Regions from separate parts of the Streptomyces sp. NPDC048255 genome, predicted to be linked through region 1. Evidence: riboswitches for the same ligand, from Rfam matches in the RefSeq annotation. Region 1 holds a riboswitch; each other region holds the start of a gene.
What was found. A riboswitch is a leader RNA that binds a small molecule or an ion and turns the genes downstream of it on or off. The one in region 1 is predicted to bind cobalamin.
Positions count from the first base shown of each region.

Region 1 (9,811 bases):
GTGCCCTCGCCCGGGTCGTTGACCAGGAAGGGGTAGATGAGGGGCAGGTCACCGAGGGCGGCGTCCGGGGCGCAGGACGCGGAGAGCCCCGCGTTCTTGCCGGGCAGCCACTCCAGGTTCCCGTGCTTGCCCAGGTGGATCATCGCGTCGGCGCCGAAGCCGCCGTCCTGCGCGCGCGCCTGGATCCAGCGGTACGCGGCCAGGTAGTGGTGCGAGGGCGGCAGGTCCGGGTCGTGGTAGATCGCGATCGGGTTCTCGCCGAAGCCGCGCGGCGGCTGGATCAGGATCAGCAGGTTCCCGCGGCGCAGGGCCGCCAGGACGATGTCGCCCTCCGGGTTGGCCGAGTGGTCCACGAACATGGAACCGGGGGCCTCGCCCCAGTGCGTCTCGACGCTCTCGCGCAGATCGGCCGGGAGCTGGGCGAACCAGCGCCGGTAGTCGGCGGCCGGGATCCGGACCGGGTTGCGGGCCAGCTGCTCCTCGGTGAGCCACTCCTGGTCGTGGCCGCCGGCCTCGATCAGGGCGCGGATCAGCTCGTCGCCGTCACCGGAGACGAGGCCCGGGATGTCCTCGACGGGGCCGAAGTCGTAGCCGCCGGCGATCAGCGTGCGCAGCAGCTCCACGGCGCTGGCCGGGGTGTCGAGCCCGACCGCGTTGCCGATGCGGGAATGCTTCGTCGGGTACGCGGACAGGACCAGCGCGACCTTCTTGTCGCGGCGGTCGATGTGGCGCAGGCGCGCGTGGCGTACGGCGATCCCCGCGACCCGGGCGGCCCGCTCGGGGTCGGCCACGTACGCGGGCAGGCCGTCCTCGTCGAGCTCCTTGAAGGAGAACGGGACGGTGATCAGGCGGCCGTCGAACTCGGGCACGGCCACCTGGGTGGCGGCGTCGAGGGGGGACAGCCCCTCGTCGTTCTCCTCCCAGTTGCTGCGCGAGCCCGTCAGGCACAGCGCCTGGAGGATCGGCACGCCGAGCGAGGCGAGCGCGCCGGCGTCCCAGGACTCGTCGTCCCCGCCCGCCGAAGCGGTGGCGGGCTTGGTGCCGCCGGCCGCGAGCACGGTGGTGACGACCGCGTCGACGCCCTCCAGCTCCGTCAGCAGCTCCGGCTCGGGGGTGCGCAGGGAGGACACGTAGAGGGGGAGCGCCTGCGCGTCATGCGCCTCGATGGCCTCGCACAGGGTGTGCACGAAGGCGGTGTTGCCGCTCATCTGGTGGGCGCGGTAGTAGAGCACGGCGACCCGGGGGCCGGTGGTGTGCCGCGGGGTGCGCTCCAGGGGGCCCCAGGTGGGGGAGGCGGCGGGCGGCTCGAAGCCGTGGCCGGTGAGCAGGACGGTGTCCGAGAGGAACCGGGCCAGCTGCTCCAGGTTGGCGGGGCCGCCGTGCGCGAGGTAGCCGTGGGCCTCGGCCGCGATGCCGATCGGGACCGTGGAGGCCTCCATCAGCTGGGCGTCCGGAGCCTGTTCGCCGGTCAGGACCACGACCGGGCGGGTCTGGCCGGGGGCCAGGAGCAGGTCGAGGCCGTCCTGCCAGGCGCGCAGGCCGCCGAGGAGGCGTACGACGACCAGGCCGACTCCGTCGAGGAGGCCGGGGAGGTCGTCCAGGGGAAGGCGGGAGGGGTTCGCGAACCGGTACGGCACGGGGCCGTCCGCCGTGTTCGCGGCGCGGGCGCTGAGCAGATCGGTGTCGGACGTCGACAGCAGCAGGATCATGCGGCGGCAGGCCTTCCTCGGGGTTTCCGCGCCCCGGGCAGTGAGGACAGCGGGAGTTCCTGACTCACCCGGCGGATCGCTCCGCGAGGTTCACAGTGGCGGGACCGCGCCGGAATCGCACCGGGCTTCCTCCCATGTCGCCGTCCTCGGCGATGACGGGCCGAATGGCCCGTCGGGAGGTCATCTTAGGTGGCGTTTTCCCAGGCCGGCTGTACGGGGGCGCTGCGCCGGCTCGGGCGGTTGTGTGGTGGGGCGGCGCGTGCGGTCGCGCTGCGCTGGCTTGGGCGGTTTTGCCGTCTGGTGCGGTGCTTTGGCGTGGCGCTTTGCTGGCTTGGGCGTCTGCGTTTGGGTGCGGCGCCGTTGCCGGGGTTCTGCGGTCGCGCTGCGCTGGCTGGGCGGATTGGGGGCTTGGGTGCGGCGCCGTTGCCGGGGCTCTGCGGTCGCGCTGCGCTGGCTGGGCGGATTGGGGGCTTGGGTGCGGCGCCGTTGCCGGGGCTCTGCGGTCGCGCTGCGCTGGCTGGGCGGATTCGGGGCTTGGGTGCGGCGCCGTTGCCCGGGGCTCTGCCCCGGACCCTGCGCCTCAAACGCCGGCGGGGCTGGAATGGCCGGGGCTTCGGCCCAGTCAGGGGGCGGGGCTGGAATGGTCCGGGGCCGGAATGGTCCGGGGCTTCGGCCCGGTCAGGGGGTGGGGTGGGAATCGTGGGTATGCTCGCGGCCATGTCCAAGCCGCCCTCCGCCGTATCGCGGGACGAACCCGTCATACGGGACCGGGGTGACGCCTGTCCGGGCGCGCTGCGCCTGCACGCGGCCGACGACGGGTTCCTCGCGCGGGTCCGGATCCCCGGCGGGCTGCTCGCCGCCCGGCAGGCCGCCGCCCTCGGGCTCGCCGCCGACCGGTTCGGCGACGGGCACCTGGAGCTCACCTCGCGCGGCAACGTGCAATTGCGCGGCCTCCGCGAGGGGTGCGGCGCCGGGCTGGCCGAGCTGCTGGACTCCGTCGGGCTGCTGCCCGCGCCCTCGCACGAGCGGATCCGGAACATCGTCGCCAGCCCGCTGGCGGACCCCGCCCCGGTACGCGCCCTGGACCGGGAGCTGTGCGCCGACCCCGAGGCTGCGGCGCTCTCCGGCCGGTTCCTGTTCGCCGTGGACGACGGGCGCGGGGACGTGGCCGCCCTCGGCCCCGATGTGACCCTCCTCGCGCAGCCGGGCGGGCGGGTGCTGATCCGGCTCGGCGCGTCGCCGGACGCCGCCGAGGTGGCCGCCGCCGATGCCGCGCGGGCCGCGCTGGAGGCCGCCCACCACTTCCTCGACGCCGCGGCCGCCGCCGGCACCCGGGCCTGGCGGATCGCCGAACTGCCCGCCGAACACGCTCTGGACGGCCAGGAGTTCACCGCCCGCCTGGCCCGCCGGGGCATCCCCGCCCGGTACGTCCCCGACGCGCCCCGCCCGTACGCGGACCCGCCCGCGCCCGGGGCGCACGGGGACGCGCTCTGCGTCCTGGTCCCGCTCGGCCGGCTCAGCACCGAGCAGTGGCGGGAGCTGCCCGGCGAGCTGCGGATCACGCCGTGGCGCAGCATCCTCGTCACCGCCCCGGCCGGCGCCCGCCCCGCCGGGCTCGTCACCGCGCCGGGCAGTGCCTGGGAGTCCGTCACCGCCTGTACGGGCCGGCCCGGCTGCGCCAAGTCCCTCGCCGACGTACGCGCCGACGCGCGGGCCGTCGCCGAGCGGGCGCGGGGGCCGCTGCCCGTCCACTGGTCCGGCTGCGAACGCCGCTGCGGGCACCCCCGCGGTACGGCCTGGGTGGACCTGGTGGCCACGCCCGACGGGTACCGGCTCGGCGCGGACCCGGTGGCACCCCACGAACTCGCCGCGGCCCTCGCCGCCGCGCGCAACCAACCCCGAGTGTCCGAAGCCGCAGTGAAGAAATGAGCGAGTACACCGTGTTCGAGTACGAGAAGGACGGCGCCGCGATCTACCGCCAGTCCTTTGCCACGATCCGCGCCGAGGCGGACCTTTCGAGGCTGCCCGCCTCGGTCGCCCAGGTCGCGGTGCGCATGATTCACGCCTGTGGCATGACCGACCTCCCGAAGGACCTGGGGTACACCCCGGAGGTGGTGCTGCGGGCCCGCGCGGCCCTGGAGGCCGGCGCGCCGATCCTGTGCGACGTGCAGATGGTCGCGAGCGGGGTCACCCGTAAGCGGCTGCCCGCGGACAACGACGTGATCTGCACCCTCTCCGACCCGGCCGTGCCGGAACTCGCCGCGAAGATGGGCACCACCCGCAGCGCCGCCGCGCTCGAAGTCTGGCGTGACCGGGGCCTGTTGGAGGGCTCCGTGATCGCCGTCGGCAACGCGCCCACCGCGCTCTTCCGGCTGCTGGAGATGATCGAGGAGGGCGCCCCGCGCCCGGCCGCCGTCATCGGCGTACCCGTCGGCTTCATCGGCGCCGCCGAGTCCAAGGACGCCCTCGCCGCGCACCCCTCCGGCCTCGACCACCTGATCGTGCGGGGCCGGCGCGGCGGCAGCGCCATCGCGGCCGCCGCCGTCAACGCCATCGCGAGCGTGGCCGAATGAGCGACACCGTCAAGGGGCGCCTGTACGGGGTCGGCCTCGGGCCCGGCGACCCGAACCTGATGACCCTGCGCGCCGTCCAGGTGATCGGCGAGGCCGATGTCGTCGCCTACCACAGCGCCCGCCACGGCCGTTCCATCGCCCGCTCGATCGCGGCGGGCCACCTGCGCGCGGACCACATCGAGGAGCCGCTGGTCTACCCGGTCACCACCGAGACCACCGACCACCCCGGCGGCTACCAGGGCGCGATGGAGGAGTTCTACGAGTCCGCCGCGGCCCGCCTGGCCGCGCACCTGGACGCCGGCCGGACCGTGGCCGTCCTCGCGGAGGGCGACCCGCTCTTCTACAGCTCGTACATGCACATGCACAAGCGGCTCGCGGACCGGTACGAGACCGAGGTCATCCCCGGTGTCACCTCCGTCAGCGCCGCCGCGGCCCGGCTCGGCACCCCGCTCGTGGAGGGCGAGGAGGTGCTGACCATCCTCCCCGGCACCCTGCCCGAGGAGGAGCTCGCCGCCCGTCTCGCCGCCACCGACTCGGCGGTCGTGATGAAGCTCGGCCGCACCTTCCCCGCCGTGCGCGGTGCGATGGCCAGCAGTGGCCGGCTCGCCGAGGCCCGCTACGTCGAGCGCGCCACCATGGCGGGCGAGCGGACCGGGCTGCTCGGCGACACCGACCCGCAGAGCGTGCCGTACTTCGCCGTCGCGGTCGTCCCCAGCCGCATCGGCAACCCGGGCCAGGTGCCGTCCGGCCCCGGCGAGGTCGTGGTCGTCGGCACCGGTCCGGCGGGGCCGCTGTGGCTCACCCCGCAGACCCGGCGGGCGCTCGCCGACGCCGAGGTGCTCGTCGGCTACACGACGTACCTGGACCGGGTCCCCGTGAAGCCGGGCCAGATCCGGCACGGCTCCGACAACAAGGTGGAGTCGGAGCGGGCCGAGTTCGCCCTCGACCTCGCCCGGCGCGGCAAGCGGGTGGCCGTGGTCTCCGGTGGCGACCCCGGGGTCTTCGCCATGGCCACGGCGGTCCTGGAAGTCGCGGGGCAGGCGGAGTACAAGGACGTGCCCGTACGGGTCCTGCCGGGGGTGACGGCCGCCAACGCGGCGGCCGCCGCGGCGGGCGCCCCCCTCGGCCACGACTACGCCACCATCTCGCTGTCCGACCGGCTCAAGCCGTGGGAGGTCATCGCGGAGCGGCTGCGCGCGGCCGCCGCCGCCGACCTGGTGCTCGCCCTCTACAACCCCGGCTCGCGCAGCCGTACCTGGCAGGTGGCCCAGGCCCGTGAGCTGCTGCTGGAGCTGCGCGCGCCCGAGACCCCGGTGGTCGTCGCCCGCGACGTGGGCGGCCCGGAGCAGTCGGTGCGGATCGTCACCCTCGCCGGGCTGGAGCCGTCCGAGGTGGACATGCGCACGATCCTGCTGGTCGGCTCCTCGCAGACCCAGGTCACCGAGCGGGCCGACGGGTCCAGGCTCACCTGGACGCCGCGCCGCTACCCGTGACCGGGTGAGGCGGAGCGGTACGCGGGGAAGGCCCGGTGCGAGGACCGCACCGGGCCTTACCCGTCCGGTGGCGCCTCAGCCGGATCCGGGCGCACCGGCCCCCGCAGCCGCGGCACGGGCCAGGCGGAACAGCACGTTGGGACGCAGCGGTCCTTCGGGCGCGCCGGGGTCGTCGAAGTCGCCGGCCGGGTCCCGGCTCATCCCGATCCGCCGCATCACCGCCTGGGAGCGGAGATTGCCGGCCGTCGTCACGGCGAGGACCTCGGGAAGCCCGAGCGCGTCGAAGCCGTGCTCCAGGACCGCCCGTGCCGCCTCGGTGGCGTAGCCCTGTCCCCAGGCCGCCCGGGCGAGCCTCCAGCCGATCTCCACCCCGGTGAACGGCATGCCGTCGTCCACGTCGTCCATGCCCGCGAAGCCGATGAACTCACCCGTCGCCCGGACCTCGACGGCCCACCAGCCGTACCCCCGCCGGTCGAACGCGGCCCGGAACCGCACCATGGAGGCCTCGCTCTGCTCACGGGTGAGCAGGTCGCCCAGGTGCTGCCGCACCTCGGGATCGGCGTTCATCGCCGCCCAGGGTTCGAGGTCGGCATCGCGCCATGGACGCAGGACGAGACGGTCGGTGTGCAGTTCGGTCATGCCGCCCACCCAACGTGAACCCTCCCCATGGGGCAATGCCTTTTCCCGAGGGCAGAACCGGCGAACCTTCCCGGTCACAGCGCTAGCTGCCCGTGCCGAGCCAGTCCAGGACGACCTCGACCGAGTCGGTCTCCGGTACGCCCGCGGGTACCGCCGGGCGGCGCACCACGAGGACCGGGATGCGGGCCTCGCGGGCGGCCGCCAGTTTCGGGGCGGTGGCCGAGCCGCCGCTGTCCTTGGTGACGAGCACGTCGATCCGGTGGCGGGCGAGCAGCTCCCGCTCGTCGGCCAGGGCGAACGGGCCCCGGGCCAGCAGCACTTCCAGGCGCGGCGGCACGGGACCCTCCGGCGGGTCCACCGACCGCACCAGGAACCAGGTGTCGGTCAGGTGCGCGAAGGTGTGCAGGCCCATCCGCCCGGTGGTCAGGAAGGCCCGGCCGCCGAGCCCGGGCAGCGCCGCGGCCGCCTCTTCGAGGGACCCGGCGAACCGCCAGTCGTCGCCGGGGCCCGGGGTCCAGCCGGGGCGGCGCAGCGCCAGCGTGGGGACGCCGGTGAGAGCCTCGGCCTCGGCGGCGTTGAAGCTGATCCGCTCCGCGAAGGGGTGGGTGGCGTCGACCACGTGCGTGACCCCGGACCCGACGATCCAGCCCGCGAGTCCGGCGACGCCGCCGAAGCCGCCGACGCGGGTGCCGCCCGGCGGGAGGAGGGGTGCGGCGACCCGCCCCGCGAGCGAGGTCGTCACCTGGCACGAGGGATGGTGCTCCAGCGCCTCCGCGAGGCGGCGGGCCTCCGTGGTGCCGCCGAGGATCAGGACGTGCCGGGCCGGCCCGCGGCCGGGGCTCCGCTCAGCAGGCATGCCGGTCGCGCTCGGGGGAGTACAGGTGGCTGTCGCGGAACTGCTCGGCCCCCAAGGTGCGGCCGACCAGGATGACGGCCGTGCGGACCAGGCCCGCGGCCTTCACCTGGGCGGCGATGTCGGCCAGGGTGCCGCGCAGGACCAGCTCGTCGGGGCGGCTGGCCATCGCCACCACCGCCACCGGGCACTCGGCCCCGTAGTGCGGCAGCAGCTCGTCCACGACCCGGTCCACGTAGCGGGTGGCCAGGTGCAGCACCAGCAGCGCGCCGCTGCGGCCCAGGGTGGCCAGGTCCTCGCCGGGCGGCATCGGGGTGGCCTGCTGGGCGATCCGGGTCAGGATCACCGTCTGGCCGACCGTCGGCACCGTCAGCTCCCGCTTCAGCGCGGCGGCGGCCGCGGCGAAGGCAGGCACGCCGGGGACGACCTCGTAGGGGATGCCGGCCGCGTCGAGCCGGCGCATCTGCTCCGCGACCGCGCTGAAGATCGACGGGTCGCCGGAGTGCAGCCGGGCGACGTCCTGGCCCGCCGCGTGGGCCCGTACGCACTCGGCGACGATCTCGTCCAGGTTCAGCTGCGAGGTGTCGACCAGACGCGCGTCCGGCGGGCACTCGGCGAGCAGTTCGCGCGGGACGAGGCTGCCCGCGTACAGGCAGACCGGGGCCGCGGCCAGGGTCCGGGCACCGCGCACCGTGATCAGGTCGGCAGCGCCGGGGCCCGCACCGATGAAGTACACGGTCATGTCTGATTTTTCTCCTTCGTCACTGACCACTGGGTGACCGGCATGGCCTGCCGCCAGCCCGTGAAGCCCCCGACCGGCACGGCGTGCGCGACGGACAGTTTCACCAGTTCGCCGCCGTGGCGCCGGTAGCGGTCGGTGAGGACCGCCTCCGACTCCAGGGTGACGGTGTTGACCACCAGCCGGCCGCCGGGGGCCAGCGCGGCCCAGGCCGCGTCCAGCAGGCCCGGCGCGGTCAGCCCGCCGCCGATGAACACCGCGTCGGGGGCGGGCAGTCCGGTGAGCGCGTCCGGCGCGGCGCCGGTCACCACGCGCAGGCCGGGCACCCCGAGCGCCGCCGCGTTACGGGTGATCCGCGCGGCCCGTTCCGGTACCCGCTCCACGGCCACCGCCCGGCAGGAGGGGTGCGTGCGCATCCACTCGATGCCGATGGAACCGGAACCGCCGCCGATGTCCCACAGCAGCTCACCGGGCGCGGGGGCCAGCGCGCACAGGGTCGCGGCCCGGACGCGGCGCTTGGTGAGCTGCCCGTCGTGCTCGTAGGCGGTGTCCGGCAGACCCGGGGTCGCGCCGAGGCGGGGCGCGCGCGCCTGCGGGTCCCGGCGGCAGTCCACGGCCACCACGTTCAGGGGGTCGCCGGGCACGTGGTCCCAGCCGTCCGCCCGGCCCTCGTACGCGTCCTCGCGCTCGGAGCCGAGCTGCTCCAGCACCCGCATCCGGCTCGGGCCGAAGCCCCGCTCCCGCAGCAGGGCGGCGATCTCGCCCGGGGAGCCCGCGCCCGCGCTCAGCACCAGCACCCGCCGCCCCTCGTACAGCGCGGCCGCCAGCCGGGCCACCGGGCGGCCGACCACGGTGACCACCTCGGTGTCCTCCACCGGCCAGCCCAGGCGGGCGCAGGCGTACGACACCGAGGAGGGGTGCGGGTGGACCCGCAGGGCTTCGGGCCCCAGCTCCTCGGCGAGGGCGCGGCCGATCCCGTAGAACATGGGGTCGCCGCTGGCCAGCACGGCGATCCGGCGGCCGGCGTGCTCGGCGGTCAGCTTGGGTACGGCCGGCCGCAGCGGGCTCGGCCAGGCCACCCGCTCGCCCCCGCACTCGGCGGGCGGCAGCAGGTCCAGCTGGCGCGGCCCGCCGATCAGCACCTCGGCGGAGGCCAGCGCGGACCGCGCGACGGCGGTGAGCCCGGCCCAGCCGTCGGCGCCGAGGCCGACGACCGTCACGGGTACGGGGGGCGGTGCGGAGCTCACTGCGCGGTACCTCGGGGAACGGAAGCGGAAGGGGAAGGGGAACGAAAGCGGCGTGAAGCGGAAGCAGAAGAGGGAAGACGGACTCGCAGCCTACTGGCCGTCAACCCGGTACCCGCCCCCGCCCCCGGTACGGGACCGGTCTACCCTCGGGGACCCACAGTGTCGCGAGGGAGCTGCCATGCCCGGCTGGAACGCCACGAACATCCCCGACCAGAGCGGCCGCACCGCCGTCGTGACCGGGGCCAACAGCGGGATCGGCTACGTGACCGCCCGGGAGCTCGCCCGGCGCGGCGCCTTCGTGGTGCTGGCCTGCCGCAGCGCCGCGCGCGGGAAGGCCGCGGAGGTGCGGCTGCGCACCGAAGTGACCGGCGCCCAGGTGGAGTTCGCCGCTCTCGACCTCGCCGACCTGGCCTCCGTACGGGAGTTCGCCAAGGCCTACGGGCAGCGCCGCGACACGCTGGACCTGCTGGTCAACAACGCGGGTGTGATGGCGCTGCCGTACGGGCGCACCGCCGACGGGTTCGAGACCCAGTTCGGCGTCAACCACCTCGGACACTT
Region 1 is NZ_JBEZMA010000022.1:105,066-114,876, forward strand. It holds gene cobN (cobaltochelatase subunit CobN) at 1-1,709, opposite strand, end outside; cobalamin riboswitch at 1,742-1,899, opposite strand; gene AB0D94_RS19350 (cobalamin biosynthesis protein CobG) at 2,427-3,638, shown strand; gene AB0D94_RS19355 (precorrin-8X methylmutase) at 3,635-4,282, shown strand; gene AB0D94_RS19360 (precorrin-2 C(20)-methyltransferase) at 4,279-5,775, shown strand; gene AB0D94_RS19365 (GNAT family N-acetyltransferase) at 5,851-6,414, opposite strand; gene AB0D94_RS19370 (cobalt-precorrin-6A reductase) at 6,497-7,270, opposite strand; gene cobM (precorrin-4 C(11)-methyltransferase) at 7,260-8,009, opposite strand; gene cbiE (precorrin-6y C5,15-methyltransferase (decarboxylating) subunit CbiE) at 8,006-9,253, opposite strand; gene AB0D94_RS19385 (oxidoreductase) at 9,432-9,811, shown strand, end outside.

Region 2 (9,811 bases), on a different contig from region 1:
GCATCGGGCTCGGCCGGATCGCCCTGGACCGGGGGGAGGCGGCCGAGGCCCTGCGTCAGCTGCGGGCGGCGGACGAGCTGGGCCGCCGCTCGGGGCAGAGCCTGGTGCGGGCCCTGGCGGTGGAGCCGCTGGCGCGCGCCCTGCTGGCCTCGGGCGACGCGGCCGGGGCCCGGGCCGTACTGGAGGAGGCCCTCGCGAGCTGCCGCCGGATGGACGCACGGCCGCTGCTGGCGCGGCTGGAGTCGACGCTGGCGGAGGTGCCGGTGTAACGGGGCTTCAGCGGTGCTCGGGGTTGGGGAAGTCGAAGCGGCAGCCCGCGTCCCACAGCGAGCGCTGGTTGCCGTGCGCCGGGATGCCGCCGGAGCGTTTGAGCAGGGCGGCCAGGTGCATCAGGTTCCACGACATGAAGGCGGTGTTCCGGTTGGTGAAGTCGTTCTCGGGGCCGCCCGAGCCCGGGTCCAGGTAGGAGGGGCCGGGCCCGGCCTCGCCGATCCAGCCCGCGTCGGCCTGCGGCGGGATCGCGTAGCCCAGGTGCTGGAGGCTGTAGAGCACGTTCATGGCGCAGTGCTTGACGCCGTCCTCGTTGCCGGTGATCAGAGCGCCGCCCACGCGGCCGTAGTAGGCGTACTGGCCCTGCTCGTTCAGGATCGAGGAGCAGGCGTAGAGGCGTTCGACGACCTGCTTCATCACCGAGCTGTTGTCGCCGAGCCAGATGGGGCCGCAGAGCACCAGGATCTCGGCGTCCATGATCTGGCTGTAGAGGACCGGCCACTGGTCGCTCTCCCAGCCGTGCTCGGTCATGTCCGGCCAGACGCCCGTCGCGATGTCGTGGTCGACGGCGCGGATCAGGGAGGTCCGGGCACCGGCCGCCTCCATGACCGCCCGGCTCTTGTCGATCAGACCTTCGGTGTTGCTGGTCTCGGGCGAGCGCTTGAGCGTGCAGTTCACGTAGACGGCGGTCAGGTCGGAGTAGTCGTAGTCGGCAGCCACCCCCTCAGCCTGCGCAGCGTGGGGCGCGGACGCCAGCCGACCGCGCCCGCCCGTGGCACTCCCTAGAGGCTTTCGATCATCGCGTCCGCACTCGCCGCGTTCAGCGCGAGCCGGACGTCGGCCAGCGCCACGAGGCGGATCAGCGCGCGGACGTCGTCCCCGTGCGGGTGCGAGGCGAGCGGGTCGAAGAAGAAGACCAGCATGTCGATCTCACCCTGGGTGACGAGGGCCCCGATCTGCTGGTCGCCGCCGAGCGGGCCGCTGCGCAGCGGGGTGACGTCCAGACCGATCAGACGGTTGATCAGGGTGCCGGTGGTACCGGTGCCGTAGAGGCGGTGCGGCTTGAGGTCGGCGGCCCGGCGCTCCGTCCAGGCCAGCAGGTCGGCCTTGCGGGAGTCGTGGGCGACCAGGGCGATGCCGCGCGGGCGGTCGGGGCGGGCGCCCCCGCCGCTCAGCCAGCTGGGGTCGGCCAGCGGGAAGAGGTACACGGCTGCGGCGCGCAGTTCCTCGCGGCTGACGGACCCGTCGCCGTCGGCGTCGACGCTGTCGAAGGCCAGGGCGTCCGTGGCGCCGGACAGACCCGTCGCGCCGAAGATCCGCTCGTACTCCTCCCGGTCGATGCGGCCGTCGCCGTCCCGGTCGAGGGCGTCCGCGAGCGCGTCGAGGGCGCGCAGGGTGGAGGCGCGGAAGGAGGCGTCCCCGTCGAAGGCGTCACGGGCGGCTGCCGCGACGAACTCCTGCTCGCTGATGCGGCCGCCCCGGTCGGTGTCGGCGGCGGCCTGGAGCTGGGTCCACAGTTCCGCGTACACGTCGTACAGCGCGGCCCGGCGGCGGGTGTCCCCGGGCTCGGTGAGCTGCTCGGCCAGCCGTCCGGCGTAGGCGATCAGGTCCTCGCGGCCGAGCTGGCCGTCGCCGTCCAGGTCGTACGCGCGGAACAGCGCGGCGATGCGGGGCAGCCAGTCCTCGGCGGTCACGGACATGCGGAACTCCCTCGTCAGGTGCGGTTGTTGGTGCATATGGTAGCGGGTCGAACACGCACAGTGAGCGCAAGCGGAATCCGAGCTCCGCCGGCGGTTCCGAGGGTGGGTTGGTACCCGTCCGCGCGGCCGACTAGGGTCAGCGGGCCTTGGTGTTCGGGAAACCGGTGTGAAACCGGTGCGGCCCTCGCCACTGTGATCGGGAAGTCCGGCTCCACTCCTGCGGGAAGCCACTGGGCCCGCGCGGGAGACCGCACGGCCCCGGGAAGGCGGAGTCCGGGCATCAGTACCCGTGAGCCAGGAGACCGGCCGGGGCGCGTTGTCCATCCACGAGGTGCTGGAGAGGTCTCCCTACTCATGCATATTGCCGAGGGGTTTCTGCCCCCCTTGCACGCGGTCGCCTGGGGCGCCGCGTCCGCTCCCTTTGTCGTGCACGGCGTGCGCGCCCTCACCCGCGAGGTGAAGGCCAACCCGGAGAGCACCCTGCTCCTCGGCGCGTCCGGAGCGTTCACTTTCGTCCTGTCCGCCCTGAAGATCCCTTCGGTGACGGGCAGTTGCTCGCACCCCACCGGTACGGGGCTCGGGGCCATCCTGTTCCGGCCGCCGATCATGGCGGTGCTCGGCACCATCACCCTGCTCTTCCAGGCGCTGCTGCTGGCGCACGGCGGGCTCACCACCCTCGGCGCCAACGTCTTCTCGATGGCGATCGCCGGGCCCTGGGCGGGCTACGGCGTCTACCGGCTCCTGCGGAAGTTCGACCTGCCGCTGATGGTGACCGTCTTCTTCGGCGCCTTCTTCGCCGACCTGGTGACCTACTGCGTGACCTCCGTCCAGCTGGCGATGGCCTTCCCGGACGCGAGCAGCGGCTTCGTGGGCTCCCTGGAGAAGTTCGCGGGCATCTTCGCGGTCACCCAGATCCCGCTCGCCGTGAGCGAGGGGCTGCTGACCGTCCTCGTCGTACGGCTGCTGATGCAGTCCAGCAAGTCCGACATGGTGCGCCTCGGCGTCGCCAAGCTGACCGGGGGCAAGGCGAAGCAGGAGACCGACCAGGAAGCGGTGGCCCGATGACCAGGAACGCGAAGATCAACACCCTGCTGCTGCTCCTGGTGGCGGCGCTGGCCGTGCTCCCGCTCGCGCTGGGGCTCGGCGAGGGCAAGGAGGAGCCGTTCACGGGTGCGGACGCGCAGGCGGAAGCGGCGATCACCGAGCTGAAGCCGGACTACGAGCCGTGGTTCACACCGCTCTACGAGCCCCCCTCCGGCGAGATCGAGTCGGCGCTGTTCGCCCTCCAGGCGGCGCTCGGCGCGGGCGTGCTCGCGTACTACTTCGGAGTCCGCAAGGGCCGCCGCCAGGCCGCTGCCGCCGCGGCGGCCACGGCAGCCCCGGCCGCCGCCGCTCCGGCGGGTACGGCGGGCACCGCCGCGGAGTCGTAGGCGGTGCTGCCGATCGACGTGGCGGCGCACAGCAGCCGCTGGCGTCACCGCCATCCCCTGGAGAAGGCCCTGCTGGGGATCGGGCTGACCGTCACGGCGGTGTGCCTGCCGCCCTGGCCCGGCGGGCCGCTGGTCGCCGCCGCCACCCTGGCGGTGCTCCTCGGGCCCGCCGGGGTGTCCGGACGGCAGCTGTGGCGGGCCTTCCGGATCCCGCTCGGCTTCTGCTTCACCGGGGCGCTGCCGCTGCTGGTCTCGGTGGGCGGGCCGGCCGGGTTCGTGGTGCTCGCCCCGGACGGCCCCCGGCACGCGGCGGAACTGCTGCTGCGCACCTCGGCGGCCTCCCTCGGGGTGCTGCTGTTCGCCTTCACCACCCCGGTCTCGGACGTACTGCCCCGGCTGGTGCGGGCCGGGGTGCCGGCTCCCGTGGTGGACGTGGCCCTGGTCATGTACCGGATCGGGTTCCTGCTGCTGGACTCGATGGCCCAGATCCGCCGGGCCCAGGCGGCCCGTCTCGGGCAGCGCGGCCGGGCGGCGGTGTGGCGTTCGCTGGCAGGGCTGGCGGCGACCTCGTTCGTACGGGCCTTCGACCGTGCGGCGCGGCTCCAGGACGGGCTGGCCGGGCGCGGCTACGACGGCGCGCTGCGGGTGCTCGTACCGGAGGCGACGCTGTCCTGGCGGTTCCTGGCCGGCTCCGGCGCGCTGCTGACCGGCCTGGCCGTCCTGACCCTCGTACTGAAGGAGCTGTATCTGTGACCCCGTTGGTGGAACTGGTCGGCGCGGGCTACGCCTACGAGGACGGGCCGTCCGTGCTGTCCGGCGTGGACTTCGCCATCGAGGAGGGCCGCGCGCTGGTCCTGCTGGGCCGCAACGGCAGTGGCAAGACCACGCTGATGCGGCTGCTGAGCGGGGGTCTGCGGCCGGGTTCGGGTCAACTGCGGCTCGACGGAGCGGTGGTGGCGTACGACCGGAAGGGTCTGACCCGGCTGCGGACCGGCGTCCAGCTGGTGGTGCAGGACCCAGACGACCAGCTGTTCGCGGCCTCCGTCGAACAGGACGTGTCCTTCGGCCCGATGAACCTGGGCCTGCCCGCGCCGGAGGTCCGCCGGCGGGTCGACTCCGCCCTGACGTCGCTGGACATCACCGCGCTCCGGGATCGCCCGACGCACCTGCTGTCGTACGGGCAGCGCAAGCGCGCGGCGATCGCGGGGGCGGTGGCGATGGCTCCGCGCGTGCTGATCCTGGACGAGCCCACGGCCGGGCTGGACCCGGACGGGCAGGAGCGCCTGCTGGACGTGCTGGCGGGGCTGCGGGCGGACGGCACCACGGTGGTGATGGCCACCCACGACGTGGAGCTGGCGGTCCGCTGGGCCGACGACGCGGCGGTCCTCACCCCGTCGGGCATCCGGACGGGGGCGGCGCGGGACCTCCTGTCGGACCCGGAACTGCTCGCCTCGGCGGGCCTGCGCCAGGCCTGGTCCCCGGCGGTCACCGCGTTCCTGCGCGCCCACGGCTTCCTCGACGCGCACACCCCCGGTCCGCGCGTGCCGGAGGCGCTGGCCGCCTGGCGCTAGACCCTCCCCCGCGGGCGTCAGGGCCCGCCGGGACGGCACTCCCTAGGATGGCCGCATGTCGCTCCCGCACGCCATCCTCACCGCCCTCCTCGAGAAGCCCTCGTCGGGGCTGGAGCTGACCCGGCGCTTCGACAAGTCGATCGGGTACTTCTGGTCCTCCACGCACCAGCAGATCTACCGGGAGCTGGGCCGGCTGGAGGAGGCCGGGCTGATCCGGGAGCTGCCCAGCGAGGTGCCCGTCCGCGGGCAGAAGAAGGAGTACGAGGTGCTGCCCGACGGCAGCGCGGAGCTGGCGCGGTGGGTCGACGAGAGCCAGGACCCCAAACCGCTGCGCGACGCGCTGCTGCTGCGGATCCGCGCGGCGGCGGTCGTCGGGCCGCCCCGGCTCGGGCCCGAGCTGCGGCGCCATCTGGAGCTGCACCGGGAGCAGTTGGCGAAGTACGAGGCCATCGAGGCGAAGGACTTCCCGCCGGAGCGCGCCGCGGTGGAGGACCGGCTGCGCCGGCTCGTCCTGCACGGCGGGATCGCCCTGGAGACGTTCTGGCTGAGCTGGCTGGAGGAGGCCCTGGCGGAGGTCGAGGACATGACGCCGCCGGACGGCACCACGACGGCCTGACGCGCCCCCGCCCCGGGCAGGTGGGGCGACGGCGCGTGGGGCCGGACGTGGGGCCGGAGCGGGCCTGCTCGTTCAGCCGGACCCTGCTCGTTCAGGCGGGCCCTGCTCGTTCAGCCGGGCCCTACCTGTCCAGGCGGGCCTACTTGTTCAGGGAGGCCCAGAACTCGTCGAAGCTCAGCAGGCCGTCGCCGTTCGCGTCCTTCGCGGCGATGACGGCGTCCGCGACCGGGCCGGTGACGAACGGGTCGCCCATGGCCGCCAGGGCCGCCCGGAACTCGTCCGCCGTGACGAAGCCGTCACCGTTCACGTCGAACTTGCCGAACGTCGTCCGTGCGCTCTCGATGTCCGCCACTGGGTCCACCCCTTCTTGGTGCTTGTTGACCGGCTCAGGGTAGCGGCCTGCGCGGAGCTCCCCCGCCGCGGGTCCCGTTCGAGCGGCAGATAGAAATTCCATTACCCTTCCGTAATGCGGAAGCGATAATTCCAGCCAACAAATCCGGCCCGGACTTGTCACGCTCCGGCACCACGGCATAACGTACCGACATTGCCGCCACACCAGGAGCGCAGGGCTCCCAGGGACAAGCGGCAATGAGGGCGATCACACAGGTGACGATCACAGCCGACGCATCATTCGAAGTTCTGCCCTTCACCCGCACCTGCCGCCATATCTGGGAAGACGGCGACCATGTGCTCATCGGAGTGAGTCCTGGAAACAGCTACTTCAGCTCCGAGCGCATCACCGGTCTCGCCCAGTGGGCCACGACCCGCTTCGCGCAGGTCGACTTCGTCTACGCAGACCTCCACGTGGACCGGATGTTCGCCGCCTTCGGCTACACCCAGGAGCACGCGGAGAAGCGCGCCACGAAGGAGATCAAGGCGGTCCGGAGAAGGATCCTCAAGGGCGTGGAACAATCAGGGACCTCACACGCCGAGATCCGCGTCAGAGCACTTTCGGAGTTCCAGGAGAACCCCGTCTACCAACTACTGCACCGGCGCGTACTGCATTTCCTGGAGACCGACGACGAATTCCGTAAGGGCTGCGAGAAAATGGCCCTGCACTTTGTCGGCTCCAAGTTGCCGGAAGGTGAATCCATCACTGCGGAGCAGTTGCAAGTCTGTTTCGATTACATGGCGGCCGAGCTGCCGTTCTTCGTGGACACCCCGAGCATTCTCGACGTGCCGTCCTCGGTGGCGGCCTACCACGTCAAGATGCCGCTGACGGATGTCCTCTTCGCACGCGGCGGGGGCCTGCGCGCGACCAGGAACCAGGCGTACGCCGTCGTACGGCCCGAGGCCGCCGAATCGGTGCGCGAGGTGCCCGAGCGCGGAGCGCCCGAGGGCACGGCACCACAGCACAGCGTGAACCACGTACCGACCGAAAGGATCGTCGATGAGCGTCGAGCAGCTTGAGGGCCGGGGGACTCAGGAGCAGCCGCTCCTCGACTTCCCGCTCTCGCGGCGCGGAGACGTGCTTCCGGAGGAGTGCGGCTGGCTCCGCGAGAAGGCCCCAGTCGCCAAGGTCCGTACCCTCACCGGGGATCCGGCCTGGCTGGTCAGCAGCTACGCGCTGGCCAAGCAGGTGCTGGAGGACGAGCGGTTCAGCCTCAAGGACACGGCGAACGCCGGGGTCCCGCGCCAGTACGCGCTGACGATCCCGCCCGAGGTCGTCAACAACATGGGCAACATCAACAGCGCCGGTCTGCGCAACGCGGTGATGAAGGCGCTCAACCCGCGCCAGAAGGGGCTCCAGGACCGGCTGCGCGCCATCGCCGGCGAGCTCATCGACCAGATCGTGGCCGAGGGCGGCCCGGCCGACCTCCGGGCGGGGTTCGCCGACCCCTTCTCGGCGGCGATGCACTGTCAGGTGCTCGGGGTGCCCTTCGAGGACTGGCGCCGGCTGATGTCGGGGCTGGACGTGGCCTTCATGACGGCGCGCGAGCCCTTCGCCGACTCCGCGCTCAACTGGTACAAAGACGTTGGCTACTTCGCCGACCAGCTGGGCGCCCAGCTCGCCCGGCCCGCCGAGGAGCGTACGGGGCTCCTCGGCAAGTTCGCCGAGCTGAAGGAGGCCGACCCCGAGTCGGCGCACCTGACCGACGACATGTTCGCCACGGTCGCCGTCTCGCTCTTCGGCGCGGGCGCGGTGTCCACCTCAGCCTTCCTCACCCTCGCGGTCCTCGCGCTGCTCCAGAAGCCCGAGCTCATCGGGTACCTGCGCGAGCACCCGGAGCGCATGGGCAAGGCCGTGGACGAACTGCTGCGCTGGAACCTGTCCGTCGGCGACGGCCTGCCGCGCATCGCCCTGGCGGACATCCAGCTCGGTGACGTCCTGGTGAAGGAGGGCGAGCTCGTCCTCGTCCTGCTGGAGGGGGCCAACTTCGACCCCGAGGCCTTCGAGAACCCGGACGTACTGGACCTGGAGCGCGAGAGCCCCCACGCCAACCTCGCCTTCGGCGCCGGCCGGCACTTCTGCCCGGCCTCCGCGCTGGGCCGGGCGCACGCCGAGATCGCCCTGGAGGTGCTGGTCGAGCGGCTGCCCGAGCTGCGGCTCGCGGTACCCGCGGAGAACCTCGTCTGGCGTACGGGCTTCATCAAGCGGCTTCCGGAGCGGCTCCCCGTCGCCTGGTAGTACGGCGGCGGCGAGCGTGTGCCGGTGTCCCGGGAGCTGTGCGAGCTCCCGGGGCACCGGCATACCCGGGCCGCTAGCGGAAGATGCCGGTGTGGCCGAGCGAGTAGCGGCCGGGCTGCGGGTACACGGCGAGGCCGTGCGGACCGCCGCCGACCGGGATGCGGGCGAGCTGCTTGCCCGTCACGGTGTCGATCGCGTAGACCTCGTCGTTGTAGCGGCCCGACAGCCACAGCACCTTGCCGTCGGCGGAGACGCCGCCCATGTCGGGGCTGCCGCCGTCCGGCAGCTCCCACTTCTTGGTCAGCTTGTTCTGCGGGAAGTTGAAGACGGAGACCGTGCCCTCGCCCCGGTTGGACACGTACATCTCCTTGGAGTCACGGCTCACGTACAGACCGTGGCAGCCCTTTCCGGTGGGCAGCAGCTTGGGGGTCTCGAAGGTGTCGCCGCTGAGCACCCACATCCCGTGCGCCATCATGTCCGCGACATAGAAGGTCTTTCCGTCGGGCGAGACCTTGACGTCCTGCGGCATCGCGCCCTCGAAAGGCAGTTTCTGCTGCCCGACGACCTCCATCCGCTCGGTGTCGACCTTGAGCAGTTCGCCCGAGAACTCGCAGCTCACGATGAAGTACCGGCCGTCGGCGGAGAAGTCGGCGTGATTGACGCCGAAGCAGCTCACGGGAACGGTCTTCACCCGGTCCATGGTGTGCGGGTCGCGGAAGACCAGCTCTTTGTCGAGCGAGGCCATGACGATCGCGTACTTGCCGTTCGGCGTGAAGTAGAGGTTGTACGGGTCGTGCACCTCGACGGGCTTTCCGGCCTCGCCGGTGGCCGGGTTGATGGGGGTGAGCGTGTGGCCGCGGTTGTTGTTGACCCACAGCGTCTTCATGTCCCAGGAGGGGACCACGTGCTGGGGCTGGATGCCGACCGGGATGGTGTCGATGACCTGGTAGGTCACCGGGTCGATGACGGACACCGTGTTGGAGTTGGTGTTCGGGACGTAGACGCGGGACGGGAAGTCCTTGACCACCGGGGAGAGCTGGTTGGGCCGGTCCGCCGCGTACACGTCGTGCGGATCGAGGAGCGGGGGCATGCCGGGCAGTCCGGGCGGGGCCGCCGGGACCACCTTGACGGGCTTGGCCGGGCCCTTGGTGCCGAGTGCCTCGGCGGGTCCCTTGTCGGCTGATCCGCAGCCGGCCAGGGCGGCGAGGACCAGACCGGCGAGCAGCACGGTGGCCTTCCGGGGAAGGCGGATGGTCGTCATGGCGTCAGCAGCTCCGTGGTGGTCACCGCGCGCAGTTCGCGGCGCGCGAGTTCTTCGAGGAGGGGCGGCATCGCGTCGACCGTGTCCGCGTAGCCGAAGTGCAGGCTCACCACCGATCCGCTGCGGATCGTCCCGGTGACGGTGCGGATGACGGCCGCGGCACCGGGCGAGGTGAAGTCGAGTGAGTCCACGTCGTACGAGAGGACGTGCGGGTAGCCCGCGCGCTGGGCCAGCTTCTGGACGAGCGGGGTCGCGTACTGGGTCCGGGAGGGCCGGAACCAGGCGCCGATGGAGCCGGTGAGGCGCCGGAGCCGCTGGGCGCAGCCGGTGATCT
Region 2 is NZ_JBEZMA010000004.1:209,785-219,595, forward strand. It holds gene AB0D94_RS06305 (BTAD domain-containing putative transcriptional regulator) at 1-269, shown strand, start outside; gene AB0D94_RS06310 (flavodoxin family protein) at 277-990, opposite strand; gene AB0D94_RS06315 (methylglyoxal synthase) at 1,053-1,970, opposite strand; cobalamin riboswitch at 2,101-2,296, shown strand; gene AB0D94_RS06320 (energy-coupling factor ABC transporter permease) at 2,325-3,035, shown strand; gene AB0D94_RS06325 (energy-coupling factor ABC transporter substrate-binding protein) at 3,032-3,400, shown strand; gene cbiQ (cobalt ECF transporter T component CbiQ) at 3,404-4,153, shown strand; gene AB0D94_RS06335 (ATP-binding cassette domain-containing protein) at 4,150-4,971, shown strand; gene AB0D94_RS06340 (PadR family transcriptional regulator) at 5,027-5,587, shown strand; gene AB0D94_RS06345 (EF-hand domain-containing protein) at 5,727-5,939, opposite strand; gene AB0D94_RS06350 (tRNA-dependent cyclodipeptide synthase) at 6,194-6,997, shown strand; gene AB0D94_RS06355 (cytochrome P450) at 6,978-8,216, shown strand; gene AB0D94_RS06360 (YncE family protein) at 8,290-9,477, opposite strand; gene AB0D94_RS06365 (polysaccharide deacetylase family protein) at 9,474-9,811, opposite strand, start outside.
Region 2: linked by a shared signal. The riboswitch ahead of AB0D94_RS06320 (energy-coupling factor ABC transporter permease) and the one ahead of cobN (cobaltochelatase subunit CobN) in region 1 are both predicted to bind cobalamin.

Region 3 (9,811 bases), on a different contig from region 1:
CTCCAAGGACTGGGGATCGTCGCCAAGCAAGCGCGCGGTCTGCCCGTGACGCGGGGTCAGCGAACGGAGGGTACGACTCGAGCGCGACTCGTGGATCCTGATGCGGGCACTGGACCCGCATGTCATACCGCAGCGGATACGGGACAAGAACGCCGGCTTAGACGACCCCGAGACGACGCGCCTGTATCTCGCGTGTGATCGATCGGTCGACTGGGATCCGCACGATCCACGCCTGGACCAGCTCATCGACGACCTTGACGCATGGAAGATCAAACACGAAGGAGACAGCAAGCCGGCCGGGTACCTGAAGCTGGTCTCCTCCCGGATCTCCGAGGCGTCACCGGCATGGCAACGCATCCTCGATGCGCTCGCCCACCGGGCAAAGCTGCGTCGACCGGCCGCGCACGGCACGCGACGGCGCAGGCGTCGAGCGCCTGCACGACACCGTCGCAGAGTGGCTGGGCACAAACGAGCGATGGCACGCCACTCCAGAACGGGACCTCGACACCATCCAGTCTTCACCGCCACACCACTCCTGATCGGCCTCGCTGTGGGGGAGAATGCTGCGTATGACGACTTGAAGAGCGCCGGTCGGGAGATACCGTTGGGTCAAGGTCGCGACCTGGGAGACGGTCCAGGAAGGCGGCAGACGTTTCTGCGCCGCTTGCGGGGCGGACGTCCGCTCCTACCAGTTCCGTTTCCATCCGCCCGAGTCCTCGATGTTCCAGCGCTGCATCGGCCTGACTTGGTGTTCTGGATGCCGGATCTATTCCACAGCTCTGGTTCATGTGCCTCGAGCGCGAGTCCTTGTCGACGCCCTGGCCGCGCTTCCCGGGGACCAACGGGAGCGGCTGCTTCGTAAAGAGGCGGCGCTGATCGAATACCTCAACGCTTCATCTGTGGGCGGGGAGGTTGGGGATCGGAGAGCGAATGTGGAGAGCTGAGAGCCCGATGTGGGTCGCCGTGTAGGTTCCCGGCATGACTGATGACTGGCGGATGGACCGGATCGGGAGTGCGCTCAGGGGCGAAAACCCTTCCGTGCTACGGCGTTTGGACGCGGGGTTCGCGGTGGTCGGGGACGTGCAGTTCCTGCCGGGATACTCGGTCCTCTTGGTGGATGAACCGGATGTGCAGCGACTGTCCGACCTTCCGAGGGCCAAGCGGCACCGCTTCCTGTCGGACATGGACAAGCTGGGAGAGGCGGTCGAGCGAGCTTGCCGTCGTTTGGACCCGGCTTTCCGGCGGGTGAATCTGGAGATCCTCGGCAACACCGACGGGTTCCTGCACGCGCATGTGTGGCCGCGGTTCGAGTGGGAGCCGGCCGATCTGGTCGGTATGCCGGTCTGGCTCTACCCGCGCGAGCGTTGGAGCGAGGAACAGTTCAAACTCGGCCCGCAGCATGACCCTGTGCGGGAGGCGATCAGCTGCGAACTGGACAGCTTGCAGTCCTGAGTCGATGGGGTGGCCCGGTGACCGCCGGGTCGGCGCCCAGCGATCAGTGACAGGGGGAGCGAGCTTCGGCGCCGGCGGCGGCAGTTCGGGCAGCGTGGGCGGGGCGACCGGTGCTGCGGCGAACCGTGACATGAAGCTCAGCGTGGCCGGCGGATCCCGATTGTGCCTCCTCCGCCCGCATGACGACGGCCTTGCCGCCCACCGTCAGGCTCCCTCGGCCGTGAGCCGGCCGATGGCCCGGATGAGGCGAACCCGGCGTTGTCGATCACGCTGTGCAGGCGGTGTCAGTTCCGGGTGGTAGACAAAGGCTTGCCGGCCAGCACCGATATGGGGGAGAGGCGTGACGTCCGAGGAGCTTGTGTTCGATGTCGAGCAGGTACGCATACACGGACTCGAGGTGTACGAGGGAACCCCGCTCGACGTGCGTGCTGTGGTCGCGGGGATGCCACAGGACGTCAAAGGCGGGTTCCGGACCGAAGAGGTGCCCTTCAGCCGCTTCAGGTACGCCCACGGCGGCCCGGCGCACGACGTACCTGAGTTGCTGACCCGATTGGGTCGCGCGGACGCCGACGTGTCCGGGCGGGCGCTGGCGGAACTCTGGAACAGCCTGGTTCACCAGGGAACGGTCGGCTCCGTCGGCCCGCTGACCGTGCCGTTCCTTCTGCGCATCGCAGCCGACCCGTCAGCCCATCACCGGTCGAGCATCATCCGTCTTGCCACTGCTGTGGCAAGAGAACAGCACTGGGGGTACGGCACTCGCGACACCTTCCTCCAAGTGGCCACGCAGCGCTGGACATGCGACTGCAACGGCTACGCGATGAACTGGTCCATCGAGGCAGCACGCAACGCCCTTACCTCCGATGCCGACCTGCTCCTCCCACATCTTCACGACGCGGACCCCGACGTCCGCACCTCCACCTGCTATGCCCTGGCCACCGTCTCGGGCAAGGCCCACCGCATCACAGAAGCCCTCCGGGCCCGCCTGGCCACCGAGCAGATCCCCGCAGTCCGCGCGAGTCTCGTCCTGGCCATCGCGGAAGTCGCCTTCCAGAACGCCGACCCCCGCGCCGCCGCATGGGCTCACGCCCTCTGGCCTGATCCCGCACAGCCCGCGGACGTCCGCGTGCCCGCCGCGCTCGCCTGGCTCTGCCTGGTGAACGACCCTGTCCCGGACGAACTGCGCTCGACGTTCGACGCCCTTGTCACCGGTGATCTGACCGACGTCCTGGATGGTGTTCCCTGGATCGCGCACGTCGACGAGAAGGGCCTCGCCCGCACCATCGACCAGATGCTGAACAACGCGAAACCGGGTGTCATCGACCCCTGGGACGACGACCCCTGGGCCTGATACCCGATGCAGTTCGTGACCTTCTGTGCACACGACATCGTGATCAAGGGCATGAACACCTTCAACTGCCTCGGTCCACCAGTAGCCCTGGCCCCAAGTACGGCGGGGGTTCGGTGCCCGTCTTGTGGTGGGAGGGTCGGCGACAGGGCTGACCAGTGAGCCGTGACCCGGCCCCGCGAGAGAAGGGACGTGCCCGTGGGCATTTACGTGTCGGTCAGAGGATGGCTGGAGTGCGACGAGAGGCAACTCGTCGCCGTCCAGGAGATCATCTCGTCGCACGAAGACGATCATTACTCCAACGGCTGGGGCACACCTCGCCAGCACGTCAACTGGACGCACTACATCTTCTACGGCGCCGACATCCGCCAATCGGCTGTGGACTGGCTCGTCGACCAGATCAGAGCGATCGCACGGATCCCGGCTTCCGACGAGGACGGGGACCGCATCAGGGGGTTGTTCCTCGCGAGCCACGAGGCCGACGGCACAGTTGAATGGCAGGTCCGCGATGGCCAACTCTTCATCTCGTCAGGCGACATCAGACACCGCTACCTCGACGGCTAGCCCGACCGACCCACGATGAGGGTTCGGCAGCCCCAGCACTGCGTACGTGCCTCACCCGGCCATAGGGACACCCGATGACCCCTGATTGCCGACTTACGCTGCCTCAGTTCTTGCGAACGGCTCGTTCTCCCTCCTGCAGCGCCTCGCCGGCCGGCCGTTCGCAGCCGGGTAGGACGCTGACGAAGGGCACCCCGGTACGGGGATGCTCGATGACCTCGGCCTCGACCTCGTACACGTCGGACAGGAGCGGGGCGGTGAGGACCTCCTCGGGCTTGCCGGTGGCGACGACGCGGCCGCCGGCCATGACGCAGATCCGGTCGCAGAAGGCCGCGGCGAGATTCAGGTCGTGCAGCGCGACCACGGCGGTGACGCCGAGTCTTCGCACGAGCCGGAGGGCGTCGAGCTGGTGCCGTAGGTCCAGGTGGTTGGTCGGCTCGTCCAGGACCATGGTTCCGGTGCGCTGCGCGAGGGCGCGGGCGATCAGGACCCGCTGTTTCTCCCCGCCCGACAAGCGGTCGAAGGGCGCGTGCGCGAGGGCGTCGACGTGGAGCTCCGCCAGTGAGCGCGTGATGATGTCGCGGTCGTCCGTACTGTCGCCCGCGAAGGCCCGCTTGTGAGGGGTGCGGCCCATGGCGACCACGTCGTACACGGTCAGCTCGAAGTCCCCGGACGTCTCCTGAAGGACGGCCGCGAGCCGCTGGGCGAGCCGCTTGCCGGGCATCCGCCAGACGTCCTCGCCGTCGAGCAGGACCCGGCCCGAGGTGGGGCGCAGCGCCCGGTAGAAGGTGCGCAACAGGGTGGACTTGCCGGCGCCGTTGGGGCCGACCAGGCCCATCACCTCGCCGGGTGCCACGTGCAGCGATACCTGGTGGACCAGCGCCTTGCCGTTCATGACGACGCTGACGCCCTCGGCGTCAAGACAACCGGGCCCGCCGGTCGGTGGGTTCGTCACCGCGCCGCCTTTCGTCGCATCAGCCAGAGGAAGAAGGGACCGCCGACCAGGGCGGTGAGAATGCCGACGGGTATCTCTTCGGGGCTCATGAACGTACGCGCGGCCAGGTCGGCGGAGATCAGGAAGGCCGCCCCGAGGAGCGCTGCGGCGGGCAGCGCGCGACGGTGGTCGGCCCCGACGAGCAGCCGCACCACGTGCGGCATGATCAGCCCGACGAACCCGATCTGCCCGCTGACCGCGACGATCGTGCCGATCATCAGGGCCACCAGCGTGAACAGGGCGCCGCGGAACCGGTGGACGTCCAGACCGAGGGCCGAGGCGGCCTCCTCCCCGGCGAGCAGGAGGTTGAGCGGACGGCAGACGCCCAGGAGGACGGCCGTACCGAGCAGGACCGCACCGACGGGGACCCACACCGTCGTCCAGGTGGTCCCGGCCAGTCCGCCGAGCATCCAGCGCAGCGCGGACTGCGTCTTGTGCGGATCGTTCGAGGTGACGATCAGGAAGCTGGCCAGCGCCGACAGCACTTCGGCCATGGCCACCCCGGCCAGGACCAGCCGTACCGTCGTCATCCTCCCGCCGGAGCGGGCCAGGAAGTAGACGGCGACCAAGGCCGCCAAGGCGCCGCAGAACGCCGCCACCGGCAGCGTGAACAGCCCGAACATTGTCAGGTTCAGGACCAGGACGAGCACCGCGCCGACCGACGCACCGGACGAGACACCCAGCAGCATCGGGTCAGCCAGCGGATTGCGGACCAGCGCCTGCAACGCCATCCCGGCCACCGACAGACCTGCGCCCACCACACCGGCCAGCAGCACCCGTGGCAGCCGGACGTCCACGACGATCGTCTCGCGCACCGGGGTCCACGTCGGCTCCGCGAGGGCCGGGTGCACGCGGTGCAGCAGGATGTTCCACACCTGGTCGGCCGGCACGCTGATCGATCCCGCCGCGATCCCGGCCGTGGCCGCGCAGGCCACCAGCAGGCCCAGAAAGGTCAGCACCAGGCCGTACGGGAGCCCGGGGCGCCGCGCGGGGACGGGCCGGCCCTCCTCGCGGAGGCCGGCCCCCTCGGCCGCCGGGGCCTTCACAACCGTCACTGGACGCGGCCCGGGTGGAGCTGCTTCGCCAGCGACTCGACGGCAGACGGCATCCGGACGCCGAGCACCGTGGAGGACAGCGGCAGGACCGCGAACCTCTGGTTCTTGATCGCGGGCACGTCCTGCAGCGCCGGGTGGGCGAGCAGGAACTTCTTCTTGTCCTCGACGGACTGGTCGCCGTAGTCGTAGATGACGACGGCCTCGGGGGCACGCTGCGCCACCTGCTCGAACGAGACGTCGCCGAAGGCCTTGTCCAGGTCGGAGAAGAGGTTCACCCCGCCGGCCCGCCGGATCATCTCATTGCCGATGCCCTTGCCGCCCGCGGTGAAGGCCGTCTTGTCCCCGCTGTCGTACACGAAGAGCTTGACCGGGGTGACACCGGCGAGCCCGGTCTCCACCTTGTCGAGGGTGGCGTGCAGTGTCGTCAGCCGTTCCTCGGCCCGCTCGGGCACACCGAAGATCTTGCCGAGGGTGCGGATCTCCTCGTCCATGGAGGCCACGTTCACCGGACCCGTCGGGCACTCCTCGCTGTTGAGGTGGGTATTGATCCCGGCCTTGGTGAAGGCGGCCCGGCTGCGTCCCTCCTTCTCGTCGAACGTGGAGGTCCACCCGCCGTAGACGAAGTCGGGCTCGGCCTCCAGGAGCGCCTCGAAGGAGGGGTACTCCTTGGAGAGGACCTTTACGCCGTCGTAGGCGGCCTGGTACTCGGGGAGGATCTTGTCGTCGAGATAGCCCGTGCCCACCATCGACTTCTCCAGGCCGAGCGAGAGCATGACCTCGGTCGCGTGCTGGTTCAGCGAGACGGCGCGCTGCGGCGGACGCTGATAGGTCGTGGTGATGCCGCAGTTGTTCACTGTGATCGGAAACCCCTTGGCGGGAGCACCCGCAGAGGGGCCGGCCGTGGATGTAGTGCCTCCTCCGCAGCCGGATATCAACAGGGCCACAGCGAGTGCGGACAGGACGGACTTCGGGTGGTTGCGGAGCATGGGAGTTCCTCTCAACGCAGGTGGATCGGAAGGTCCTCGCGCCTCGTCGGCAGACGGACCGAGTGAGGGCGTGCGGCCAGGGCCCGTAGGAATCCGTCCAGTCCCGCCCGCCATCCCGCGACCGCTGATGCACGCTAGGGGCAACTGCGGAACTCTCGCAATAAGGCGACTGGAACGGGAAGGGCTCACAGGGGCGCGCAGCGTCGCGCGCCGCGGATCGCGCTACGGCCGACGGGACAGCACGGCGAACTCCGGCCACAGCACTAGGGGCGGGCCGGAAGACTGCTGGCTGGCGTCGGAGCCAACTCGCCTACGCGGTGGCCGGGTCCAAGGCGTCGAGAGCCGGGACGGGGCGCGGCCTGCCGTCGGCGTCTATCGCGACGAAGGTGAGCTGGGCGGTGGCCACCTCGGTCGTGGGTCCCGAGGCGTTCCATCGCTCGGCCCGCACACTGACGGTGACGGTCATCGAGGTTCGGCCGGCCCGTTCCAGTTCGGCGTCGACGCTGAGCAGGTCACCGGCGCGCACCGGCGCCAGGAAGGACATCCGGTCCACGGCCACGGTGACGGCGGGACCGCCGGCGTGCCGCCCCGCAGCTGCGGCGGCCGCGTCGTCGATGAGCTTCATCACCACGCCGCCGTGGATGGTGCCGTAGAGGTTGGTGTCGTGCTCGCTCATGATGTGGGCGAGCGTGACCCGGGACTCGCCCGGGCCCTTGGAAACGCACCTCACCGTGATGGCGGTCTGGTCGGCCACGTCAACTCTCCTTCGCGAGTCGCGCCAGAGGGTCCCGGAGGGTGTTCTTCGGGACCACCGCATGACGAGTCGGCATGCGGACAGCGGCAGGTCTTCGGACTCGCGGGCACGTCGCCCGACCGGGCTGACACCTACTGGCCGTCGCTTCCCGGACCCGTTCGGGTCCAGTGCTCTATGACGGCGGTCGTTCCCACTCACCGCTGCGGGGCAGTCCCGGAATCTCACCGGGTTCCCTCTTACGACGCGTCCTGCCTGGTGGCAGGGGCGAACCAGCTGTACCCACAGCCTACCCGTGACGGCACGATGCCAAGTCCCTCCCCGGCCCGGCCTGCTGACCGGACGGAACACCCCTGCTGCCTACGCGGCCGGGACCCGACCCGGTCGAGGTTCAGCCGGTCCGCCGCCCGGCCGCCGGGAGGACATGGCTCAGATCAGCGCGTTCTTGTAGAAGATGCTGGAGCGCCGGTCGCCCTCCACGCCGGTGGCGAAGCCGATGAAGAGGCGGGCCTCGCCGGCGTCGGTGCGGTAGATCGCCAGGCCCTCGGGCTCGCGGTGGTGGAGGGTGGAGCCGGCCTTGGTAAGGACGGGGCCCTGCGCCACGGTGCCCGTGTTGATGTCGATACTGGTGACGTAGGAGTTGCCGTCGCCGGTGGGGGTGCCGTCGCCGGGGTACGCGTCACCCGTCAGGTAGTACATATACGAGCCGTAGAGCGTGTAGCCCTGCGGAGTGCCGGAGATCGTCGGCTGCTTGAAGTCGACCAGAGGCGAGCCGAAGCTGCGCGTCTCGAAGGCGGAGAGGGGATACACGGCGATGCGCTTGCCGGCGCTGGTGTGGTAGCGCACGATCATGCGCTGGTAGACCGGGTCGACGGAGCAGGTGTACTCGGTGGCCCCGGAGATCGGCTGGTAGGCGGCCGAGGCAGCCGGCGAGCTCAGGGTGGTGTCGGCGGTGAAACGGATGGGGGCGAGCGCGGTGCCGTACCCCTTGCTGTTCGCGTCGCACTCGATCCACAGCTCGGTGTCGGAACCGCTCGGCAGCGCGGCGAAGGCGACGCCGTGGCCGAAGCCGTTGAGGTGCATGTACGAGATGTAGTTCCCGTCGAAGTCCATCTTGTTGATGCACAGGTCACCATCGGACTCGGCGCTTCCACTCCGCTTGGTTGCCACGAACAGGAACTTGTTCACCCAGTCGAAGGCGAAGCTCTGCTGGACCCGCGCACCGTGCGTGTCCTTGGACCGGAACAGGTCGTGCGACGGCTGCGCGAGGTCGAACCGCTTGGTCGCGGTCACATCAGCCGAAGCGGTCTGCGCGCCGGCGGCGAGCCCGAGAGCGGCGAGCGAGGCGCCAACACCGGTGCGTATGAGGCCGCGGCGGGAGAGGGGGAGGCCAGGGATGTGGTTCATGGGGGGACTCCGAGGCATGGGTGGAGGGCAGGGACACGTGATGCTATCCATCACAGGGGTGGTGTGACATGTCGGGTCCGGTGGGCAGTTGGGTGTCCGGTTGATCTCGATGGGAGGCAGCAGGGTGGCCCCTGGGACGGCGGGGGCCGGCGGTGCGAGAGCCGCCGATGTGGAACGCCAGGCAGGGCGCCCCGGTCTCGGCCGACCTGTCTCGAAACGGAATGGATCACCGCCGCCTCTGTCGCGTTTCCGTCGCTGGTGCTCCTCACAGCCGCCGGGGTGCACCGCTCAGCCGGGAGGACGTGAGTCCCTGTGAACCGGCATCTTCGTCACTACCTCGCGCGTCCGGTAGAGGCATTGAAGATGTGGCGGATGATGGACGCGGCCTCGTTCGGGTTGTGGTCCAGCCAGTCGGTGAGGTGTTCGCGGACGACCTCCTGGACGTAGGCGCCCGCTTCGGGATTCCTGAGCTTGGTCTTGGTGGCGCCCTCGAAGACTGGATGGGCGAGTTTTACGGAGACGACCGCGGTCAGGCCCTCGTGGACGGCTCCGGCCGTGATGTCCTCGTCGTCTGCGGACAGCTGCCCCTGCCGGCGCGCGTAGTCGTTCACGAGGTCCGTGAGCGCGGTACGGAAGCCCACTTCGTGGGCCCCGCCCTCGAGGGTGCGGGTGCTGTTCGCGAAGGAGTGGAGCTCTCCCGGGGACCAGGTGTTCCACTGCATGGCGACCTGCACGAAGACCGTCTGGTCCTCGTTCTCAGACTCGAAGCTGATGGCGGGGGAGTGGACGAGACTCACGGGGTGGGGGTTGAGGCGGGTGACGAAGGCCCGGAGGCCGTCCGCGTGGTGGTGGCGAACAGGCCGCTCCGGCCGCTCATCGGTGAGCGAGATGGCCAGGCCCCCGTTGAGGAAGGCCAGTTCCTGGAAGCGCTCCGACAGCGTGGCGAACGAGTACCGGGTGATCTCGAAGATGTCGGCGTCGGGCAGGAATGTGATCGTGGTGCCGTGCTCGCTCGTCTCCTCGTTCCTCGTCAACGGGGTGACCGGGGCGCCCTTCTCGTACTCCTGGGTCCAACGGCGGCCGTCTCGGTGGACCTCGACCATGAGACGGCTCGACAGCGCGTTGACCACGGACAGGCCCAGGCCGCTGAGGCCGCCGGAGACCCCGTAGCGGGTGTGGGGCCTGGAGCCGAAGGACAGCTCCGTCAGTTCGAGTTCGACGGCCGACTTGCCGGTGGGCTCCTCCACCTCGACGGGCAGG
Region 3 is NZ_JBEZMA010000056.1:1,723-11,533, forward strand. It holds gene AB0D94_RS30575 (diadenosine tetraphosphate hydrolase) at 979-1,452, shown strand; gene AB0D94_RS30580 (hypothetical protein) at 1,793-2,800, shown strand; gene AB0D94_RS30585 (hypothetical protein) at 2,996-3,361, shown strand; gene AB0D94_RS30590 (ABC transporter ATP-binding protein) at 3,465-4,340, opposite strand; gene AB0D94_RS30595 (iron ABC transporter permease) at 4,310-5,398, opposite strand; gene AB0D94_RS30600 (ABC transporter substrate-binding protein) at 5,404-6,393, opposite strand; gene AB0D94_RS30605 (acyl-CoA thioesterase) at 6,704-7,147, opposite strand; cobalamin riboswitch at 7,215-7,436, opposite strand; gene AB0D94_RS30610 (teichoic acid biosynthesis protein C) at 7,574-8,551, opposite strand; gene AB0D94_RS30615 (ATP-binding protein) at 8,884-9,811, opposite strand, start outside.
Region 3: linked by a shared signal. The riboswitch ahead of AB0D94_RS30605 (acyl-CoA thioesterase) and the one ahead of cobN (cobaltochelatase subunit CobN) in region 1 are both predicted to bind cobalamin.